One region of the Mesorhizobium sp. WSM4816 genome, then DNA from elsewhere that is predicted to be linked to it. Evidence: predicted binding sites of a transcription regulator. Region 1 holds the regulator's gene; each other region holds the start of a gene.
What was found. The regulator LexA, encoded in region 1, represses DNA repair genes until DNA is damaged. The targets are predictions, from matches to a motif close to TGTTCNNNNTGTGTTCNG.
Positions count from the first base shown of each region.

Region 2: parE (DNA topoisomerase IV subunit B) is a predicted target of LexA. The motif match lies at 1,585-1,602, and genes of this name have one in related genera.
Region 3: AC0L3H_RS06225 (YifB family Mg chelatase-like AAA ATPase) is a predicted target of LexA. The motif match lies at 1,822-1,839, and genes of this name have one in related genera.

Region 1 is NZ_JBVVQR010000005.1:101,330-104,607, forward strand. It holds gene AC0L3H_RS08280 (molybdopterin molybdotransferase MoeA) at 1-713, shown strand, start outside; gene lexA (transcriptional repressor LexA) at 818-1,570, shown strand; gene AC0L3H_RS08290 (ComEC/Rec2 family competence protein) at 1,564-3,278, opposite strand, start outside.
Region 2 is NZ_JBVVQR010000005.1:303,938-307,215, forward strand. It holds gene gcvP (aminomethyl-transferring glycine dehydrogenase) at 1-164, shown strand, start outside; gene AC0L3H_RS09195 (GGDEF domain-containing protein) at 236-1,405, opposite strand; gene parE (DNA topoisomerase IV subunit B) at 1,673-3,278, shown strand, end outside.
Region 3 is NZ_JBVVQR010000003.1:402,381-405,658, forward strand. It holds gene AC0L3H_RS06215 (SDR family NAD(P)-dependent oxidoreductase) at 1-537, opposite strand, end outside; gene gshB (glutathione synthase) at 808-1,749, shown strand; gene AC0L3H_RS06225 (YifB family Mg chelatase-like AAA ATPase) at 1,931-3,278, shown strand, end outside.

The DNA.
Region 1 (3,278 bases):
ACCACCAGCAGGTCCGCGTAGTGAAACGGCCGCTGGTCGCCATCATCGCCACCGGCGACGAATTGCTGCCGCCGGGCAGCGACCTTGGCCCCGACCAGATCATCTCCTCCAATGCCTATGGTGTCGCCGCCGCGGCCCGCTCGGTCGGCGCCAGCGCACTCGATCTCGGCATCGCCCCCGACCGCAAGGAGGCGATCGCCGCGCTGGTGACAAAAGCCGTCGACGCAGGCGCGGACGTCATCGTCACGCTGGGCGGCGCCTCGGTCGGCGACCATGACCTCGTCCATGACGTGCTGACCGGCGAAGGCATGGCGCTCGATTTCTGGAAAATCGCCATGCGGCCCGGCAAGCCACTGATGTTCGGGCGGCTGGGCGCCATCCGCTGCATCGGCCTGCCCGGCAATCCGGTGGCCAGCCTGGTCTGCACGCAGCTCTTTCTGAAGCCGCTGCTGGCGCGGCTCAGCGGCCGCGCCTTCCGCCAGGACATGCGTCAGGCGCGGCTCGGCGCCGCCATGCCGGCCAACGATCTCAGGCAGGACTATGTACGCGCGGTGGTGAAGGAAGAAGCTGGCACGCTTGAGGCAACGCCGTTCAGTATCCAGGATTCCTCGATGCTCAGAATGCTGGCCGACGCCAACGGACTGGTCGTGCGCGAGCCATTCGCTCCCGCAGCCGCAGCGGGCGCCGCCTGCAGCGTGCTGATGCTACGCTGAACAAAACGTCAACACATTCATTAAACTTTAAATGGTTGCGGAACACAACTGGAACAGATAGTGTTTGTTCTGGGTTTGTTTTTCTGATTCTGTTGGGGGTGGCGATGCTGACACGCAAACAACATGAACTGCTGATGTTCATTCACGAACGGCTGAAGGAAAGCGGCATTCCGCCCTCGTTCGACGAGATGAAGGAAGCGCTCGACCTCGCCTCCAAATCAGGGATCCACCGGCTGATCACGGCGCTGGAGGAACGCGGTTTCATTCGCCGCCTGCCCAACCGCGCCCGCGCGCTGGAGGTGCTGCGCCTGCCCGATTCGATCGCGCCGGGCCTCAATGCGGCGCGCAAATTCTCGCCGAGCGTCATTCAAGGCAGCCTTGGCCAGGGCGGGCTTGGACAGGGCGGCCTCGGACGCCAGATCAAGCCGGCGCCTTCGCGCATGCGTGCTGCCGGCAATGACGACGACGTCGTTGCCACCGTCTCCATACCGGTGATGGGCCGCATCGCTGCCGGTGTGCCGATCGACGCCATCCAGCACCAGACGCATTCGATCTCGGTGCCACCGGACATGATCACCGGCGGCACGCACTACGCGCTGGAGGTCAAGGGTGATTCGATGATCGAGGCCGGCATCTTCGACGGCGACACGGTCATCATCCGCAACGCCGATACCGCCCAGCCTGGCGAGATCATTGTCGCTCTGGTCGACGAGGAGGAAGCGACGCTGAAACGATTCCGCCGCAAAGGTGCCTCGATCGCACTGGAAGCCGCCAATCCGGCCTACGAGACGCGCATCTTCGGGCCGGACCGGGTCAAGGTGCAGGGCAAGCTCGTCGGACTGATCCGGCGTTACTGAAGAGCAGGCTTCTTGGGTTTCTCGGCCCTGCGGTATGGCGGCAGGCCCCTCGCCTCGCGCGAAAATCGCCGCTGCTCATGCCAGGGTCTGTATGGCTGTCTGACGGCAAAACGGATTTCTGCGCGCGTCGTCGCCGATAGCGGATCGAAGAACACGGCGGCACTGCCCATGCGTGCGAGCTGCCGTTTGGTGACGACGAGAACCAGCGGGTTGCGGCAGGGTTTGTAATAGGCTGTGGCATCGTCGATGACGATCAAATCCGCAAAGGCACAGGCCGGCCGCGCGGTTTTGCGGTTGTCGGCGAGCGCGATGAGCGCGCCGGACGGATGCCGGGCCAGGCACAGGCCGGCAGTGCAGGTGAAAGGCGCTCCCGGCGGCAGGTCGGCCGGGTCGGCGATGTCGAACCGCACATCTCCTTTTTCGAATGTCTCCGGCTCGACGATCGTCGTTGAAACCAGCGCATGTTTCCAGTTGTCGGTGGTGAATTCGTTCGAACGCACCCGGTTGACGGCAAGTTCACCGCCGCCGATCGGCATCGCCACCAGGTGCGCATCCTCCGAGATCAGCACGTCGGGGGTGCGCGTCTCGGAAATCGTCAGCAGGCCGGCGAGCGCAAAGGGAAGTGCGGCAAGCCGCAGCCATGTCGTCGCCATCGTGGCGATGACCAGGGCGACCGTCACCAGCAGGACCGATTGCAACGAAATCAGGCCGACTGCATCGACCGGCGAACGCTCCGAGATCCATCCCGAAATTGCGATCATCGCCGTCAGGCCCTTGCCCATCATGTAGAGGAAAGGGCCGTCGAGGCCAAAAGGCATTGCCAAGGCGCTGAGGACGGCCAGGAACATGACGATCGTGACGATCGGCATGACGGCCAGATTGGCGAACAGGCTAAGCGGCGAGACGCGCTGGAAGTGCCAGATGGCGAACAGCGCGGTGGCGCTGCCGGCAATGATGGAGGTCATTGCGATGGTGCCTGCCCCAGCGACAAGTTTGCGCGTGACAAAAGCGACCGGTGACCGTCGCCGTTGCGGCGCCGTGGCCTTGTCGGCACGATAGTCGGACCAACCGGCATAGGCGCCCACGAGAGCCGCAGTCGCGGCGAACGACATCTGGAAGCTTGCGCCGACCACCTCATGCGGCGACACGACGATGACGACGATGGCCGAAATCGCCAGGTTGCGCATGGTGAGTGCCGCCCGGTCGAACAGCACGGCGACAAGCATTACCGCCAGCATGATGAAGCTGCGTTCAGCCGCGACCACGATACCGGAAAAGATCAGATAGGCAGCGATGGAGACGAGTGCGGCAGCAGCCGCATATTTCTTGACCGGCCGGCGCGACGAAAAGTCGGGAAACAGCGCAAAGGCGCCGCGCAGCAATCCCATGACGGTGCCGGCGACAAGCGCCATGTGCAGGCCGGAAATGGAGATGATGTGGTAGATGCCGGTGCGCCGCATCGATTCGTTTATCTCTTCGGGGATGCCGGCACGCACGCCGACGATCAGCGCAGCGGCAATCTCCCCCTCGGCACCACCGATGCTGTCCCTGATGTGGTCGGCTATGGTTTCGCGCGCCTTCTCGATCGACGAAGAAAGGCGTGCGGTTAACGGTGCATCTTCGGAGACGACGATCTTTGGACTGCCGAGGAAAAAGCCACTGGCACCGATACCGGCGAAATAGCTGTCGAAGGAGAAATCAAAGCTGT
Region 2 (3,278 bases), 200 kb from region 1:
GGACCCATCCCTATTCGCGCCTGGAGGCGGCCTACCCCGCCGGCGATGCCGACACGTCAGCCAAATACTGGCCGCCGGTGTCGCGCATCGACAATGTCGCCGGCGACCGCAACCTCGTCTGCTCCTGCCCGCCGCTGTCGGAATATCTGGGGGCGGCGGAGTAGACCATGATCCCGAAAAGTGGAATCCGGTTTTCGGACAAGATCATGGTCTAACAAGAAGATAGAAGCCTCAATCAGGCAGAACGCAAGGCCGGCGCGTCGGCCTTGCTCGCCTTGTTCTGGGCGACGACGCGATTTCGCCCGGCGCGCTTTGCCGCATAGAGTGCGGCGTCGGCTTCGGCCAGCACATTGTCGAGACTGGTGCCATCCGTCCCGCCAAAGCCGATGCCGCCACTGACTGTGCTGCGCAACGGACCAAGTTGGGTGGCGACGACTTCCGTGCCGAAGGCGACGCTGATCTTGCTCGCAATGTCGTAAGCCTTCTCTTCAGTCATCCGCGACATGACGAGGACGAATTCCTCGCCGCCCAGCCGGAAGGCGTCGACGCCGGTCCTGGAGTATTTTCTGACGACAGCGGCGAAGCGGCGCAGAACCTGATCGCCGACCGGATGACCGAATACATCGTTCGTCTTCTTGAAATGGTCGAGGTCGAACATGGCGACGGACATGAACGGGCCGAAAATCCGCTCGCCGTAGAATGCCGTCAACGCCCGCCGGTTCATCAGCCCGGTCAATGGGTCGGTCATGGTCTCGGCCTTCAGTTCGATCTGCGCCTGCAAATGGTGCAGGGAGAGCGTCAATGCGCCGAGCCCCGTCATGCAGGCGACCGCCACGGCGGAATTCAACCGTTCGGCCCAGTTGTCGGGCGCAACGCCGAGCACCCATTGGCCCTTGACCAGCAGGACCGCGCCGCAAAGTCCGAAGGACAGGGCACAGACGCCGCTCAGGAACGAAACGACCAGCAATATCCGGCGATCATGACCACCTTTGATCCAGAACATCACCCCGATAAGCGAGAGCAGCGCCGTTACCGTCGCGTAGGTGACGATGAAGCCGACGCCGTCAAAGCCCCGCGACGTCGCGCCTGCGCAAACCGCCATCGCAGCCAGGGTCGGCAAGATGGCGCGCCTGTAGTCGTGGACGCCGAGATACTGCATGGCCGACAGGCAGAGGGTCAGAAGGCCCAGGCTGAGAAGCGCAAGTAGAATCTGACAAAGCCAGGGGCTGGGATGCTTGGCATAGTGCCAGAACAAGACCACATGTGCGACGAGCACGAGAATGCCGCACGCCACCGTCAGCACAAAGCGTGCCTGTGGCGCGGTGCACCAGATCGCAAACAGGGTGATGCTGAGGCACGTGCCCGACAGCGCTGCCGCAAGCAGGAGCGAACTGTAATCCAACATGCGTAAGCGACAGCCTCTTCTCGGGTCCTGCCGCATTCTAGGTCAGCAGCAATCCGCGAATACCCTTTTTCGGCCAACCTTCCGGCGCAACCTCCGGACAAGGTTTACAAAGCGTCGATGCCCTCGGCCCATTTCCGCCGCTTGGTTGTCGAATGGTTTTGCAGTAAGAGGCTCTATCCTCGAACGTAACGGGAACCTCCGTCGCCTGCCCGCAAAAAGCGTGGCAGTATCGGGTGGTGATTCGCAGCATCGCAATCCAGGACCAGCATGAACGACAGCAACGATCTTTTCGGCAATTTGGACAAGCAGCCGCAACCGGTTCGCGCCACCGCGCGCCCGGCCGACCCGCTGGTGCAGGCGGCGAAGCGCCCGGCATCCCGCGACGGTAGCGAGAGCTACAGTGCCGCCGACATCGAGGTTCTGGAAGGGCTGGAGCCGGTGCGGCGGCGGCCCGGCATGTATATCGGCGGCACCGACGACAAGGCGATGCACCATTTGTTCGCCGAGGTCATCGACAATTCGATGGACGAGGCGGTCGCCGGCCACGCGACTTTCATCGATGTCGAGCTTTCGGCCGACGGATATCTGGCGGTGACCGACAATGGCCGCGGCATTCCGGTCGATCCGCATCCGAAATTCAAGAAGCCTGCGCTCGAAGTCATCATGACGACGCTGCATTCCGGCGGCAAGTTCGACAGCAAGGTCTACGAGACCTCGGGCGGCCTGCACGGCGTCGGCGTCTCCGTCGTCAACGCGCTGTCGGACCATCTCGAGGTCGAGGTCGCGCGCGGCCGCCAGCTCTATCGCCAGCGTTTTTCGCGGGGCGTTCCGGTGACCGGCCTAGAGCAGCTCGGCGAGGTGCATAACCGCCGCGGCACCAGGATACGCTTCCATCCCGACGAGCAGATCTTCGGCAAGGGTGCTGCTTTCGAGCCGGCGCGGCTCTATCGGATGACGCGCTCGAAGGCCTATCTATTCGGCGGCGTCGAGATCCGCTGGACCTGCGACCCCTCGCTGATCAAGGAGAAGGACACGACGCCCGCCAAGGCCGAGTTCCATTTTCCCGGCGGCCTCAAGGACTATCTGAAAGCCTCGCTCGGCGACGAATTCCAGGTCACCCGCGAAATCTTTGCCGGCAAAAGCGACAGGCAAGGCGGCCACGGCTCGCTCGAATGGGCGGTGACCTGGTTCGGCGGCGACGGGTTCCTCAACTCCTACTGCAACACCATCCCGACCGGCGAAGGCGGCACCCATGAGGCTGGCTTCCGCAACGTCTTGACGCGCGGCCTGCGCGCCTATGCCGAGCTGGTCGGCAACAAGCGCGCTTCGATCGTCACCTCGGAAGACGTCATGATCTCGGCGGCGGCCATGCTGTCGGTGTTCATCCGCGAGCCGGAATTCGTCGGCCAGACCAAGGACCGGCTGGCGACGATCGAGGCGATCAGGATCGTCGAGGCCGCGATCCGCGACCCCTTCGACCACTGGCTGGCCGACAACCCGCAGGAAGCTTCGAAGCTGCTCGAATGGGTGATCGCGCGTGCTGACGAGCGGGTGCGCCGCCGCCAGGAAAAGGAAGTCTCGCGCAAGAGCGCGGTGCGCAAGCTGCGCCTGCCCGGCAAGCTCGCCGACTGCACGCAGAATGCCGCGGCCGGCGCCGAGCTCTTCATCGTCGAGGGCGATTCGGCCGGCGGCTCGGCGAAACAGGCGCGCGACCGCGCCAGCCAGGCAGTGCTGCCGCTACGCGGCAAGATTCTCAACGTCGCCAGCGCCGGCAACGACAAGCTGGCTGCCAACCAGCAGATTTCCGACCTGATCCAGGCGCTTGGCTGTGGCACGCGGTCAAAATACCGCGATCAGGATCTGCGCTACGACC
Region 3 (3,278 bases), on a different contig from region 1:
GAGCTTGCCGGCAAGCCCCTTGGTCAGGCCGACGATCCCCGCCTTGGCGGCGGTATAGGCCGGCATGTCGGGGTGATTGATCAGGAACGACGTCGACGTGAAGTTGATGATCGAGCCGCCGCCGGCGCGCTTCATGCCCGGCGCCACCGCCTGGGCGGAGAAGAAATGCGGGCGCAGGTTGATCGCCTGGTTGTTGTCCCAGAACTCCACGGTGACGTCTTCCACCGCGTGGCGATCGTCAAGTGCCGCATTGTTGACCAGCACGGTGACGTCGCCATGCGCCTCTGCCGCCCTGGCGGCCGAAGCCCGCAGCGCCTCGACGTCGCGTATGTCGGTCTTGAGATAGAGGGGGCGGCGGCCGAGATCCTTTTCGATTCGGTCGGCCAGCGCCAGGCTCGGGCCGTCGGCGATGTCGATGAAGGCGACTTTTGCCCCCTGGCGGGCAAAACCCTCGGTCAGCGCCGCGCCGATGCCGGAGCCGCCGCCGGTGATCAGCACCGAAGCACCCTCAAGGTCGGCAAAGCGCGCCGATGGCATCTTTTTTTCTCCCATGCTCAGTCGGCGCGCATCCTAGCCAGCCCGGTCGGGGGAGCAAGTGCGAAAAACCGAATCCCGAGGCTTATGTCAGACAAAAAGACGATCACGCCCCCGCTATGCCGCGGGCCGGCTATGTCCGGCAGGGAAATGCGATCCGATTGCCTTGGCGCGCAAGGCGCCGTCGAAGGCGATCCTCAAAATGTCGCGATTGGCAGATGACCGGGGAGGTTGTAAGGGCAAGCAGCCCATCCGATCCGCCGGAGATCCGCCATGCCTCTGAAAATCGCTGTCCAGATGGACCACATCTCCGCCGTCTCGATTGCCGGCGACACGTCGTTTGCGCTGTCGCTGGAAGCGCAGCGACGCGGCCACCAGCTGTTCCATTATACGCCCGACCGGCTTTCGCTGCGCGACGGCAAGGTGTTTGCCGGCGTCGAGGAAATGCAGGTCCGCGACGAGAAGGGCAGTCACTATTCGCTCGGCGAGAAAGTGCGCACCGACCTGTCGGAGATGGACGTCGTCCTGCTCAGGCAGGACCCGCCTTTCGACATGAACTACATCACCACGACGCATATGCTCGAGCGCATCCATCCCAGGACGCTGGTGGTCAACGACCCGGCCTGGGTGCGCAACAGCCCGGAAAAAATCTTCGTCGCCGAGTTTCCCGACCTGATGCCGGAAACGCTGATCACCAAGGACAGCCAAGAGGTTGCCGCCTTCCGCAAGGAATTCGGCGACATCATCGTCAAGCCGCTCTACGGCAATGGCGGCGCCGGCATCTTCCACCTGCACGAGGCCGATCGCAACCTCGCCTCGCTGCTCGAAATGTTCGGCCAGATGTTCCGCGAGCCCTACATCGTTCAGCGTTATCTGAAGGAGGTGCGAGCCGGCGACAAGCGCATCATCCTGATCGACGGCGAGCCGGTCGGCGCCATCAACCGGGTGCCGGCCGAGACTGATTCCCGCTCCAACATGCATGTCGGCGGCCGCGCCGAAAAAACGGAACTAACGGAGCGCGAACGCGAGATCTGCGCCCGCATCGGCCCGTCGCTGAAGGAGCGCGGTTTTATCCTCGTCGGCATCGACGTGATCGGCGACTACATGACCGAGATCAACGTGACGTCGCCGACCGGCGTGCGCGAGGTAAAACGCTTCGGCGGCGCCGACATCGCCAGCCTGTTCTGGGATGCGGTTGAGGACAAGCGCAAGTAACGTCCCTGCATGCCGGGACGGCGGTGTTCCGGCCCGTAGCCGATGCGACGCCATCAAGGCACAACGTTCGATTGTTCCCGTAATGTTCTTGCCTTTGCGCAAAATCTGTGGTTGTCTCGGATGACGCCGTTCGCGGCATGATCGCATGGGCTTGGGCGAGCCCATGTCCGGGGGCAGAAAAATGGTTGCGCGGGTCCGCACGGTCGCTTTCCAGGGCATCGAGGCCGTGCCGGTCGACGTGCAGGTGATGATCGCGCCGGGCAAGGTCAACATGCACATCGTCGGCCTCGGCGACAAGGCGGTGGCCGAAAGCCGGGAGCGGGTGCAGGCGGCGCTGCACGCATCGGGCCTGTCGATGCCGTCGAAGAAGGTCACCGTCAATCTGGCGCCCGCCGATCTGCCCAAGGAAGGCAGCCATTACGATTTGCCGATCGCGCTTGGCCTGATGGCGGCGCTTGGCGCCATTCCAGGCGACATGCTGGCCGGCTATGTCGTGCTTGGCGAACTGTCGCTCGACGGCACCATCGCCGCGGTGGCCGGCGCGCTGCCGGCTGCGATCGGCGCCAATGCCGAAGGCAAGGGCCTGATCTGCCCTTTCGCCTGCGGCCCGGAAGCGGCGTGGGCCGGCAAGGATTTCGACATCCTGGCGCCGCGCAGCCTGATCGCCATCGCCAATCATTTTCGCGGCACGCAGGTGCTGTCGCGGCCGGAGGCCGGTATTCATGCCTCGGCGCGCGACCTGCCGGATCTTGCCGACATCAAGGGCCAGGAGACCGCCAAGCGGGCACTCGAAGTGGCGGCGGCCGGCGGCCATAACATGTTGATGATCGGTCCGCCAGGATCGGGAAAATCGATGCTGGCGCAGCGGCTGCCGTCGATCCTGCCGCCGCTGGCGCCGAGGGAATTGCTCGAAGTCTCGATGATCGCCTCGGTGGCCGGCGAGCTTGGTGAAGGCAAGCTGACCGACCGGCGGCCGTTCCGCGCGCCGCACCATTCGGCCTCGATGGCGGCGCTGGTCGGCGGCGGCCTGCGCGTGCGGCCGGGCGAGGCCTCGCTGGCCCACCACGGCGTGCTGTTCCTCGACGAGTTTCCCGAATTCTCGCCGCAGGCGCTCGATGCGCTGCGCCAGCCGCTGGAGACCGGCGACTGCATGATCGCCCGCGCCAATCATCGCGTCACCTATCCGGCGCGCATCCAGCTGGTTGCGGCGATGAACCCGTGCCGCTGCGGCATGGCCGGCGAGCCGGGCTATCGCTGCCTGCGCGGCGATCGTTGCCGCACCGACTATCAGGCGCGCATATCAGGCCCGCTGCTCGACCGCATCGATCTCCGGATCGAGGTGCCGGCGGTCTCGGCCAGCGATCTGATCCGGCCGGACCGGGCGGAGAAAAGTGCCGATGTGGCGCTGCGCGTGGCCCGCGCGCGGACAACCCAGCGCCAACGTTTCGAGCGGCTCGGCGCGACCTCCGTCACCACCAACGCGCACTGCTCCCCCTCTGTCATCGAGGAGATCGCGATGCCGGATGCAT